Regions from separate parts of the Teredinibacter haidensis genome, predicted to be linked through region 1. Evidence: predicted binding sites of a transcription regulator. Region 1 holds the regulator's gene; each other region holds the start of a gene.
The links. Region 1 encodes sigma-54, which starts transcription at its own class of promoters, with help from an activator protein. Its sites were predicted from a motif close to TGGCACANNNNTTGCNNT; they were not measured.
Positions count from the first base shown of each region.

Region 2: a site for sigma-54 is predicted at 1,832-1,849, ahead of H5715_RS16970 (urease accessory protein UreD). Genes of this name have one in related genera too.
Region 3: a site for sigma-54 is predicted at 1,602-1,619, ahead of nifE (nitrogenase iron-molybdenum cofactor biosynthesis protein NifE). Genes of this name have one in related genera too.

Region 1 covers NZ_CP060084.1:3,295,197-3,299,457, reverse strand. The annotation lists gene rapZ (RNase adapter RapZ) at 1-656, opposite strand, end outside; gene ptsN (PTS IIA-like nitrogen regulatory protein PtsN) at 746-1,198, opposite strand; gene H5715_RS13155 (RNA polymerase factor sigma-54) at 1,383-2,873, opposite strand; gene lptB (LPS export ABC transporter ATP-binding protein) at 3,056-3,781, opposite strand; gene lptA (lipopolysaccharide transport periplasmic protein LptA) at 3,800-4,261, opposite strand, start outside.
Region 2 covers NZ_CP060084.1:4,176,842-4,181,102, forward strand. The annotation lists gene H5715_RS16960 (YifB family Mg chelatase-like AAA ATPase) at 1-1,327, opposite strand, end outside; gene H5715_RS16965 (accessory factor UbiK family protein) at 1,406-1,654, opposite strand; gene H5715_RS16970 (urease accessory protein UreD) at 1,989-2,870, shown strand; gene ureA (urease subunit gamma) at 2,925-3,227, shown strand; gene H5715_RS16980 (urease subunit beta) at 3,239-3,544, shown strand; gene ureC (urease subunit alpha) at 3,565-4,261, shown strand, end outside.
Region 3 covers NZ_CP060084.1:2,489,781-2,494,041, forward strand. The annotation lists gene nifN (nitrogenase iron-molybdenum cofactor biosynthesis protein NifN) at 1-133, opposite strand, end outside; gene nifE (nitrogenase iron-molybdenum cofactor biosynthesis protein NifE) at 140-1,549, opposite strand; gene H5715_RS09730 (hypothetical protein) at 1,801-2,058, opposite strand; gene H5715_RS09735 (NifB/NifX family molybdenum-iron cluster-binding protein) at 2,055-2,531, opposite strand; gene H5715_RS09740 (thioredoxin domain-containing protein) at 2,792-4,261, shown strand, end outside.

The sequences.
Region 1 (4,261 bases):
TCGTTTTCTGCGTCGAGGAAGCTTATTACCGGAGGTTCCAGCCCGGTGTGGTCTCGCAATTGGGTACTCCAGTAAGGGTTGGGCAGGCAGCGTACATCAAAGACAAAGTCTACATCGACAGGTACGCCGTATTTGTAGCCAAAGGATTTAAACATTAGTGCCATGCCTTTGGTGTCAGAACCCACGACAATATGTTTGATGGCACTGCGCAGCTCATGCAGGCTCAGGTGGCTGGTATCGATGGTGACATCTGCGGCGGCGGCAATGGGCTGCAGTATGCTTTTTTCCCGTGAGATGGCTTCGTTCAAACCGATAAACTCATCGGAGAGCGGGTGTCTGCGGCGGGTTTCACTAAAGCGCTTAAGCAGTATTTCTCGGGAACTGTCGAGAAAAACAATTTGGTATTCACTGCGTTCAATACCGGAGCTATCTATCAGCTCGGCGAGTTTGCTGAGGTCACCGTAGATATTGCGCGCATCAATCCCTATCGCAAAGCGCTGCTCTTCACTGCTGATGCGGTCGCCGATCTGCTCGATTAAAGCGGGCAGCAGGTTGGCGGGTAAGTTATCAATACAGGTGAAACCCTCGTCTTCCAAGAGGTGTAGAGCAGAACTCTTACCTGAGCCAGATCTTCCGCTGAGTATAAGCAGGCGCATGGGTATATACCAAAGGGGGATAAAATCGTAAGCGTTGTACGGGTAAACCCTTACCCGCAGTGTGTAATTTTACTGATATTAGATGGTTATCAGTTTACACCAGCCGCGACACGAAACAATTCTTCATTGCTGCTGCAGGCTTTTAGTTTACGTGTGAAGTTCGGATTCTGTAAGGCTTCGGCAAGGGTGGCGAGAGTTTGAAGGTGTGAGTCTTCGGCATCTTCAGGGACAAGGATGGCGAAAATAACATCTACCGGGGCTCCATCGACGGCATCAAAATCGACGGGATGATCGAGAGTGATACAAGCACAGAGGGTTTGATTCGAAGCGGATAAACGGCAGTGGGGGATGGCGACGCCCTGGCCTATACCGGTCGAGCCTAAGCGTTCGCGGGCGATCAGGCATTGAAAGATGGTGGTTTCGTCTGTATCGGGTAGGTCGCTGGCGAATAGGCTGGCTAGGCTTTCCAGTACACGCTTTTTGCTGGCGTCGGTAGCTTTGGCTTTACAGCGTTCATCGGTAAGAATGGTTGATATCTGCATAGTAATAACGTTTTTACGTGTCCTTTCCAGCCGCGCGTAGTAAGCGCTTTTAGGAGGTATAAGGCGGAAACAGGAGCGATAACGCCCATGTTTGCGACCCGGAGCTGCAAACTGGCGCGCATTCTACCAGCATTCATTGAGGTTCCAAGTCGTTATCAGGACAGAAATCAAAAAAGCCTTGAATTTAAACCAGTCGCTTGCGTTCATTCGAGGGTGGTATGTGCAAGGATTCGCGATACTTTGCAATGGTTCGGCGCGCTACCTTAATACCCTGCTCGGCTAACAGTCCAGTAATTTTAGAGTCACTTAGCGGTTTCCGTGGGTTTTCTGCCGCCACAAGTTTTTTGATGATGGCGCGAATGGCGGTAGAGGAACATTCGCCGCCTGAATCGGTGGCGACGTGGCTGGAGAAAAAGTATTTCAGCTCAAAAATACCTTGGGGTGTGTGCATATACTTTTGGGTGGTTACACGAGAAATGGTGGATTCGTGCATCTCCACTATTTCAGCGACGTTGTGCAGCACCATGGGTTTCATTGCTTCCGGGCCGTAGTCGAGGAAGCCCTGCTGTTTTTCCACAATACAGGTGGATACTTTGAGTAAGGTTTCGTTGCGGCTTTGCAGACTTTTCAGAAACCAGCGGGCTTCCTGCAGATTGTCGCGTAGAAAGGTGTTGTCTGAGCTGGAGTCGGCACGTTTGACGAGGGAGGCGTAGCTGGTATTAATGCGCAGCTTGGGTGCGATATCGGGGTTGAGTTGTACCATCCAGCGGTTATTCACTTTGCTGACGAAAACGTCTGGCACGACATACTCGGTTTCGTCGCTGCCTATGGATTCCCCTGGGCGTGGGTTTAGGCTTTGAATGACGCGAATGGCGGCCTGTAGTTCGGGCTCTTTTATGCGCAGTTTTCGCATCAGTTGTTTGAAGTCGCGGCCGCCGAGCAGGTCCAAATAATCATTAACCAGAGCTTTGGCGTGGGTAATATCAAGGGTGTCACTTTGCAACTGTCGCAGCTGAGTTAGCAGACATTCGCGGATATCCTGGCTGAGTACGCCAGGAGGATCGAACTGTTGAACCCTATGTAGAACTGCCAGCATTTCGTCCATCTCAAGCTCTTCGTGGTGAGCTTGTAGGCCGGAGAACATGTCATCCAGCTTTTGCCCCAGCAATCCGTTCGGCTCTACGGCGTCGATTATCGTTTCCGCTATTTCCCTGTCCAGATCCGACATGGGAGTAAGGTTTAGTTGCCAGTGCAGGTGGTCTTGCAGGGTTTCGGCTGTGCCGCGACGAGATTCAAAATCGTAGTCATCCGAGTCTGGTTTGGCAAGGCCTGAGCCGCTGGGTGCGGTCTCGTAGATGTCGTCCCAACTGGTGTCGACGGCGAGATCGGTGGGAATGTTATCTTCGTTCCAGTCGGTATCGGGCTTTTCTGGCTTGTCGTCGCTATTCGTCGGGCTGGCTTCCTGACTCTGGCTATTTGGCGTTTCGCTTTGCTCTCCGCTGGTACCGGTATTTTCACCCTCTTCGGAGGTCTCGAGCATTGGGTTTGAGTCGAGAGCTTCCTGAATTTCTGCCTGAAGATCCAGCGTGGAAAGCTGCAAGAGACGGATGGCCTGTTGCAGCTGCGGTGTCATGGTGAGTTGTTGGCCGAGCTTTAGTTGGAGGGACTGCTTCATATGGCGACTACTAACTTCCCGTGAAAATTAGATCGGGCACCAATTGGCATTTGGGCTTGCTCGGAGTCGGTGCGGATTAGACGTAGTTTAGTCTCCGCCGTCGGGACAATCAATCCTTTTAAAGCAAAGATTGTGCCGGTAGATATGGCTGGCTGGCGGGTAATGTCAAGTATTGGCGCGACTTATAGCGTGAAGTGTTTCCCAAGGTAGACTTCACGTACCTTTTGGTTACTGAGAACGACTTCTGCGCTTCCTTCCGCAATAATGTGCCCTTCAGATACTATATAGGCTTTTTCACAAATATCGAGGGTTTCACGTACGTTGTGGTCGGTAATCAGTACGCCGATACCGCGCTGCTTCAAGTGTTGGACTATCTGCTTAATATCACTGACGGAGATGGGATCCACTCCGGCGAAGGGTTCGTCGAGCAATATGAATTGTGGCTCGGTGGCGAGAGCGCGGGCAATTTCAACGCGGCGGCGCTCGCCGCCGGAGAGGGCCATGCCCAAGCTGTCGCGAATATGCTGAATGTGGAACTCATTGAGCAGCTGTTCCATGGCTTCATGGCGCTGTTTTCGGCGCAAGTCTTTGCGGGTTTCTAAAATCGCCATAATATTATCGGCGACGGTCAGCTTGCGAAACACGGATGCTTCCTGGGGCAGGTAACCCAAGCCCTGGCGGGCTCGTTCATGCATAGACATATGGGTTACATCGGTATCGCCAATGGATATATCGCCGCGGTCTGCCTTAACGATACCGGCAATCATATAAAAGCAGGTGGTCTTTCCGGCCCCGTTGGGGCCGAGTAGACCGACAATCTGTCCATCCTCCACGGAGATGGAAACGTCGATTACAACTTTGCGGCCTTTGTAGCTCTTTGCTAGGTGGTGCGCGTGTAGTTTAGGCATTGGGGTGTTGGGTTCTCGTTATTCTTGCGGCTGTTCTTCAGTGGAAAGGGCTTTAGGGGGGATGACCATTTTTACCCGGCGGTCATCGCCGGAAGCATCGCTTTTTCCGCCCGCTTTTACCACGGCTCTTTTAACATCGTATTCAATGCGGTTGCCGCTCAGACTGGTCCCTTCCTGTTTAAATGCTGCGTTATCAATCAGAAACAGGGTTTCATCGGTAATGCGGTACTCAAGGCGATTAGCTTGCGCTGTAACTGCCTCCTGACCCTTTTTTGGGATTTGGCTCAAGCGAGCGGGTTTTCCTGTGGCGACAACCATGGAATAGTTGTCGTTACGGCCGTAGATAATGACCTTCGCTGCCGTAATTTTCATGCTGCCCTGTTCCACAATAACCTTGCCGGCGTACGTGGTCGTGCCGTTTTGGTCATCCAGTTCGGCGCTGTCGGCTTGAATACTTAAATCTTGAAAGCGGTCGTTGGG
Region 2 (4,261 bases), 880 kb from region 1:
CCTGCTTGCCCAAAGCACAGTATTTTGCCAGCTCCTTACCCTTCAAATTTGCGTTCAACTTGTCTTGTCTTTGCATTTGCCGCTGTCTGGTTTGCTTTACGCGCGCGCGGATAGACTCGCTGTTTTCGCCCTCTGGCTTTTGTTGCAGCTGATCGATAGGGATAGCGCCGACCGGGATATGGAGGTCGATTCGATCGAGCAAGGGGCCGGAAATCTTATCGGAGTAGCGGGAAATCTGCTGGGGAGTGCAGCGGCATCGGTCGGTGCCGTCGTTGTGGAATCCGCAGGGGCAGGGGTTCATGGCCGCAATCAACTGAAAGCTGGCTGGGTATTCCACTTGAGCGCTGGCACGGGAAATACAGATATGGCCACTTTCGAGGGGTTCTCTGAGCACTTCCAGCACCTGCCGGGGAAATTCCGGCAATTCATCCAGAAATAGTACGCCCTTATGGGCGAGCGAGATCTCACCGGGCCGGGGATTACTGCCACCGCCAACCAAGGCAACGGCAGAGGACGTATGGTGGGGCGAACGGAACGGGCGTATGCGCCAATCGCCGTTAAGTTTTTGATTGGCTACCGATTTTACCGCCGCGATTTCCAGCGCTTCCCGTTCCTCTAGCGCCGGCATGATACTGGGTAGGCGTGACGCCAGCATGGATTTTCCGGTCCCCGGAGGGCCGTAAAACAATAAATTGTGGCCACCGCTGGCGGCGACCTCTAGTGCTCTACGAGCCTGAGGTTGCCCCTTAACTTCGGACATATCCATCGGGTAATGTATGTCCAGTTGCTCTGGCGCGATCGGAGGCGCGAGCTTTTCACGCCCATGTAAATGCGCGCATACCCGAAGCAGGTTGGTTGCGGTGAGAATGGGCGTATCTTGACAGATAGCGAGTTCGGCAGCGTTCGCTTCAGGGCCTATCAGGGTGCGGTTGGCATGGCCACACGCTATGGCCGTGGGTAAGCTGCCGCGCACGCGGCGCAGGTTGCCTGAAAGCGCCAGCTCGCCAATAAATTCGTACTGGTTTAGTTGGTCTTGCGGTATTTGCTCGGATGCGGCAAGAATACCCAGGGCGATGGCTAAATCGTAGCGGCCGCCCTCTTTCGGCAGATCGGCAGGGGCCAAATTGACGGTAATCCGCCGCTGGGGGAATTCAAAGTGGCTGTTCATCAGGGCGCTACGAACCCGGTCTTTACTTTCTTTAACCGCGGCTTCGGGCAAGCCGACAATGGTGAAGCCAGGTAAGCCGTTGGAAAGGTGGGTTTCTACGGTTACCAGTGGGGAATCGATACCCAGTTGGGCACGGGTGTAGATGACAGCGAGAGACATAGACGTCCTTGTTATAGTTGTGGCGCAAAATCCTTCTCGCCATTTTATGTGTTGTTAGGTGATCACGTCGGTAGATGGTCAGAGCTGAGGCTTTTGTTCGTTTTCCAACTCAGCCAATTTGAGTTCCAAAGCGTCCAGCTTTTCTCTGGTGCGCAGTAAAACAGCCTGCTGAGCGTCGAACTCGTCGCGGGTCACTAGGTTTAATTTACGTAAAGCTGATTCAATGATGGCGCGCAATTGAGAGGATGCTTCCATCGAGCCGGAGGAAAAACCACTCACTTTTTCATTGAACTCGGAGAAAAGCTGTTTAGCGAGTTGATCAATCATAACTCTGTTGTACCTTGAACGTGGAGGTACACATAATAAACCAAATCCGGAAGTAAAGCAGTTGTACAGGTTTTGTCCTACGTTGGTGCTTAAGCTTGCTCCATCTTGGTTAGTCTTATCGTGGGGAGGCATAAAAATCACTTTTGGACTGCTAGGGGAAAATCGTAATGGCTTGCCAGGCAAGGATATTGCACTTAGATCACTCTATTGGCGTAAAGCCAGTTAAGCGACCAATTAAGTTGAGATTATCGCACTATAGTGGGGCGATAATTTTTTTCGTGTACTCTATTGGGGCTTGTCCGTATAAAACCATAACTCGAAATCGAATAATTTTATGCCTCAGACTTTGCCCTTCCATCAAAATGTACCGTCTACAGTATCGCGGGAATGGCGGGCGAAGATAGAGCTTGGTTTGTCTCCCCGGGCTGGCCGAACCCGGTTGGTCCGTTCCGTTCATAAAGGGCCTCTTCGGGTTCAGCGGCCGTTTTATCCCGAGCCAACGGATTGTTGTCACGTTTATCTATTACACCCACCCGGTGGCCTGGTGATTGGTGATCAGCTGAATATTGCTATCGACCTGGAAGAAAACGCTAACGCGTTAATTACCACACCATCGGCGGGGAAAATTTATGGTGCTAAGGGCTCAGCAGTTGAGCAGTGCCAGAGTGTGGTACTGCGCATTGCCAGTGGCGCTACACTAGAATGGTTGCCGCAGGAAACTATCGTATTCGATTCGTCCAATGGTCGATTGAGTACGCGGGTGGAGTTGGAAGGCAGTGCACAATACGCGGGCTGGGATATTGTTCGCCTTGGGCGCGCGGCCAGTGGGGAAACATTTAAAACTGGTGAGTGTCGGCAAAATCTGGAAATTTGGCAAGACGAAAAGCCGCTGTTTATAGAGCGCAATCGGATTGTCGCAGGCGGCGATATACAGCAATCTATTTTTGGCCTGCAAAACAAAAATACCTTCGGTACTTTTCTGGTAACGGCTTCGCTTACACGAGACACTATTGACGGCTTAATCGAACAGCTGCTGGTGCTCGATAGCAAGGCTGCGGAATCCTGGGGCCTAACACAAAAGCAGCAGGTGTTTATTGCACGTTATCTTGGCGATGATGTCGCTCTGTGTAGAAAAGGTTTTGAGTTGATATGGAAGAGCATCAGGCCAATCTTTAATGGTCGGGAGGCGACGGCCCCCAGAATTTGGAATACATAGCGCTATGCGCCCCGACATGAAATAGTGAAAACAATAACGTGAGAGGAATCCACAATGGAACTCAGTCCACGCGAAAAAGATAAATTACTCATATTCACCGCATCACTTTTAGCCGAAAGGAGGAAAGCGAAAGGCATAAAATTAAATTATCCTGAATCCATCGCTTTAATCTCTGCCGAAATTATGGAAGGCGCTCGTGAAGGGAGGACAGTTGCAGAGCTGATGAGTTACGGACGAACAATTTTAACGCGCGATGACGTAATGGATGGTATTCCGGAAATGATTCACGATGTTCAAGTGGAAGCCACTTTTCCTGATGGAACCAAACTCGTTACTGTGCACGAGCCCATCGTATAAGGAGTAGCAATATGATACCCGGCGAATACGATATTAAAGCAGGTGAAATTGAACTGAATGCAGGGCGTAATACCGTCATCCTAAAAGTGGCGAATAGCGGCGACCGTCCTATACAGGTGGGTTCGCACTACCATTTTTATGAAACGAATCCCGCACTTGATTTCGATAGGGGTAAAGCGAAGGGTTTTCGTTTAAATATTGCTGCGGGCACAGCGGTGCGTTTTGAACCGGGCCAGGATCGCGAAGTGGAACTGGTGGAAATTGCCGGGGACAAAAAGGTGTACGGTTTTCGTGGCGATATTATGGGTAGCCTGTAAAACAATTTGGGGATATAGCAATGAGCAAAATAGATCGCAAGGCCTATGCCGATATGTTCGGTCCCACCGTGGGTGACCGCGTTCGCCTGGGGGATACTGAACTTTGGATTGAGGTAGAAAAAGATTTCACCACCCATGGGGAAGAAGTGAAATTCGGCGGGGGCAAGGTTATTCGCGATGGCATGGGGCAGAGTCAGGCTTCCTGCGTGGATACACCCGACACGGTGATTACCAACGCCCTGATTCTCGATCACTGGGGCATTGTTAAGGCTGACGTAGCGATAAAAAGTGGTCGTATTGCGACTATTGGTAAAGCGGGCAACCCAGATATTCAGCCTGATGTCACAATCGAAATTGGGCCGGGCACGGAGATTATAGCGGGCGAAGGCCAGATCCTTACCGCCGGTGCGATTGATGCACACATTCATTTTATCTGTCCCCAGCAAATTGAAGAGGCGCTAATGAGTGGTACCACCACCATGATAGGTGGTGGTACAGGCCCTGCGACCGGTACCAATGCGACTACCTGTACACCCGGCCCCTGGCATATTCAAAAAATGCTGGAGGCCGCTGAAAGTTTTGCCATGAACCTGGGGTTCCTGGGGAAAGGTAACGCCAGTTTGCCAACGGCTTTAAACGAACAGTTGGAAGCGGGCGCACTGGGTCTAAAGCTGCATGAAGACTGGGGGACGACACCAGCCTCGATCGATAATTGTT
Region 3 (4,261 bases), 810 kb from region 1:
TACAGCCCTGCGAGCCGTGCATGAGCGGGATACTTTTGTTTAAACCCAAAAACGCCAAAGCACCACCTACCGTCTGGCTGGATTTTAGCGGGTTAACCGATAGAGCCTTTTTTCGTTTTTTGATGCCTGCCATTGCTCTTTATCCGTTTGCTGTTAAGACTTCGCCCATGCAGAGCTTATTCCAGGGTGCAGGTTTGCGTACCGCTTTCCATACAGGATTTTCCAGAGTCAAACACAGCTGACGTATTAATTCCAATATTCCCTCGTAACCGGCATAGGCAAACTCTCGTTCCTGATTAATATCGAGAAAAGGCATCTTAGCTTTTAATGCTGTATACATATTGCGCCCTCCAGCGATTAGAATATCGGCTTTATAGTCAGCAACAGTTTGCAGCAGTATTTTGGGATTGCCTTCATCCAGCATTTTCACATCGTCACCCATTAACTCCCTTATACGGGCTTTATCCTCTTCTGTAGACTTTCGTGTTCCAGTTGCCACGACCTTCATCCCCAATTCCTGCAAGGCGGAAACAACGGACCAGGATTTCACACCACCGGTATATAGGAGCACTCGCTTGCCCTCCAGGCGAGGCCGCAACGCCTGAGTTTTTTCACGAATCTTTGTTTCTTCCCTCTGGATGAGCGCTTCGGTTCTGGCAATTAAATCTAGATCATTAATACTGCTGGCGATGTCGCGTAGGGCCTGAGACATATCCGTGATTCCGTAAAAACTACCTTCGAACCAGGGTGTGCCGTATCGACTCTGCAACTTCCGGGCGACATTGATCATAGCTTTGGAACAAACCATCATATTGACTTCTGCACGATGCATCGTTTGAACTTCTTTAAAACGAGCATCCCCAGACAATGTGCATAAAACGCGCAACCCCAGTTCATCAAACAACGGCAACACATGCCAGAATTCCCCTGCAATATTGTACTCACCGATTAAGTTGATATCGTGAATCTTAATATTCGGTTGATTAGGTAAAATAGGCTTGGGATCGGGTTCACGCGTTCCTACGACGTGCTTAAGCATCGTCTCCCCGGCTATACGATTCCCTAAGTTTTTTGTGCCGTAAAAACCCGCGGCGTCTACAGGAACAACTGGTACACCGAAACGTTTTTGCGCCGCAAGACATACTGCATCTATATCATCGCCAATTAAGGCCGGGACACAGGTGTTATAGACGAATATTGCCGGTGGATGATATTGCTCAATCGCTTGCTTAATCGAATGAAACAGACGTTTTTCACCCCGCCCCATAATCACATCCTGTTCCGACAAATCTGTAGTCATCCCAATACGGTAAAGTTTAGGGCCGCTGGAACGCGTCCCGCGACTATCCCACGAACTGCCTGCACAGGCGATCGATCCGTGAACAATATGAGCCACATCAGCGATCGGCAGTAAGGCAATCTGCGCCCCATCGAACGCACAACCACCCGCAGCGGCACCGGGCTTTGGTTTGGAGCAGCCAGATTTTCCTTTTTTGTTATGACTGCACGCTGGCTCGTCCAACAACACTGCGATTTGCTTCGCTTTCATACAAAACGGCCTCTGGGTTACGACGTTGTTTTTTGCATAGTTTACAAGGGCAGCTGCAAAGGTTGTTCCACATGCTATGCTGTTGTTTTATATCGTAATTTTTATTTCTTATTGTCGGGATTGTTACAAATAGTTGTTGGGTGTAGAGAGATTGATAACATATAATTTATTTTTATTTTGGCTCAGCTCTATGACTTGAAAAATGTAGCTATATTTGCAAGCGAAACGTAAGGCTCATTTGATAAAGAATACTAATCACACTCTCCACACAGAAACTCGTCTATTTCCCGCATTAAATACTGATTTTTTGGCAAACCAAGCACAACTGACTCGGCCTCCGCCTGGGTATATCCGCGCAAGGTGAAACTGGTAACGCCAGCGGGTTTATTATCATAGTAAAGCTGCACTCGCATTATCCAATCACCCGTACTTCTTGTTTTCGAGCGAAGAAAAATCGAAGCCTTGAGATGCCCATCAAGAGGTAAAATCACATTGATCTCTGTCATCATTCATTCCAACCGTCTTCCGCATACTGCTTAAACCGGCTCTCGCCCTGGCTCGCTCGTTGCTTTCTATTTATGATGTTCGACAGCCAAAACTCCGCTTTTTCGGCCAGTTGTATTTGTATGTGCTTTATTAATTTGTCGATTTCAGCCCCCGCCATAACCTTTATCGGCGTAATGCCCAACTCCGCCAGCTGGCGCGCCGCTGAGTCACCAACAGAAGCACAATAAACAATATCCCCACCGTAAAGCCACGCCAATTTGGGTTTTAACTTGTCTTCATTGCCGTCTTGACTTTCATATAAAAACTGTTGACTGGCGATCAACCGGGCTTTTTCGAGTGCCACCTCGTAGGCATAAAATGCCACCGAAGAACCAAAATGTTGATCCACTATTCCACCATCCTGTGAGGCGAATACGACAACTAGTGGCACGCCTTTCGTTTCCGCGTTTGCAAGACAATCAACTTCTTCCAGCATTGGACCTCCTTAATACACGCTCATCTACGCACAAGAAACACCTGCAGGAATTGACAAGTGCAAAATCCAAACCAGTGTATTAGTCTGTCCAAATAGACAATACATGCCCGAATTCAGGCCATTCGTATAATGCACCAACGCAGATAACCACCACACCTTGTCGTAAACGCAACAATACTGTGTAGGAAATGTATAAAAGGCACGATTATTGATGCATGTGCTCTAAGCCAATAGATACGCGAAATGTACGGAACAATGATATGGTTTTTACAGCTGACAAATTATTAGAAGAACAGCACCGAAAAAATGGTCGGTACACCATCAGAACCCAAAATTTGGATAAACATGGCCAGCCACTATTTGTTAACTCGTTAATATTTTCGCAGTCTCCGTATTTGTTACAGCATGCGCACAACCCAGTAAATTGGCAGGCATGGAATGACGAAACCTTCGCAATGGCGCGGGCTGAGAACAAGCCGGTATTCCTTTCTATTGGCTACAGTACTTGTCACTGGTGCCACGTTATGGAAGACGAAAGCTTTGATAACGTTGATGTAGCAGAAGTAATCAACCGGCTATTTATTGCGATTAAAGTGGATCGGGAGCAACGACCAGATTTGGACGAGATCTATATGGCGGCTGTGCAAATAGTACACGGTAGTGGCGGCTGGCCTATGTCGGTATTTCTAACACCACAGGGAAAGCCCTTTTACGGCGGCACTTATTTTCAAGCGAATCAGTTTATCCAGTTATTGGAGCAAGTCGGTCATGCGTGGCAAACCGAGCAACCACAGCTTAATCAACAGGCCGAGCAGCTCTCGCTCGCTGTAAACCAGAAGCTCACCCCTGAAACAGACACCCAGCCACTAAAAGAAGGTTTGTTGACCGCCGTTTCTAAGCATATTCTGACCATAACGGACAAACAGTATGGGGGGATAGGGCAAGCACCAAAATTCCCACAAGAAGCGTTTTGGTGGTTTTTACTTGATCAAATATCCCGCCAAACAAGACCCGTTATAGAAACCGCGGAATGGCCCTTTGTCGCTCACGCTCTAGACGCGATGCTACAGGGTGGAATTTACGATCAGCTCGGCGGTGGCTTTCACCGTTATGCCGTAGATCGTGAGTGGTTGGTACCGCACTTTGAAAAAATGCTCTATAACCAGGCGCAGCTTACGCGGGTCTACACCCGCGCATGGCAGTTGAGTGGTAACCCAGAATACAAGCGCGTCGCAGAAGAAACTCTCTACTATGTGTTACGTGAACTCAGAAATGAACAGGGGCTTTTCTATTCTGCCACCGATGCCGACAGTGAAGGAGAGGAAGGAAAATTTTTTGTCTGGCAACTGGATGAATTAAAAACGCTACTCGACGAAAAGGACCTAACACTTCTTAAGAGTATCTACGCCATAACGGAAGACGGTAATTTTGAAGGTAGTATTATTCTGACTCTCAACGATGACCTGCGTGAAATTGCGCTAGAAAACAAGCTGGAATATAGTCACATTGACGAGATATTAAGACGCATAAAAAACGTGCTTTACCACGCACGAAGTAAACGTACGCCGCCTCTTACCGATACCAAAATAATTACTGAGTGGAACGCCATGCTGATAGCCTCACTTACCGAGGCCGCCAGTGCATTTAAGTCCAAAGTTTTTGGTACGGCGGCTATATGTGCAGCCGAAAACCTTTGGCAAACCCATTACAGCTCGGAAGGCTTGTGTCGA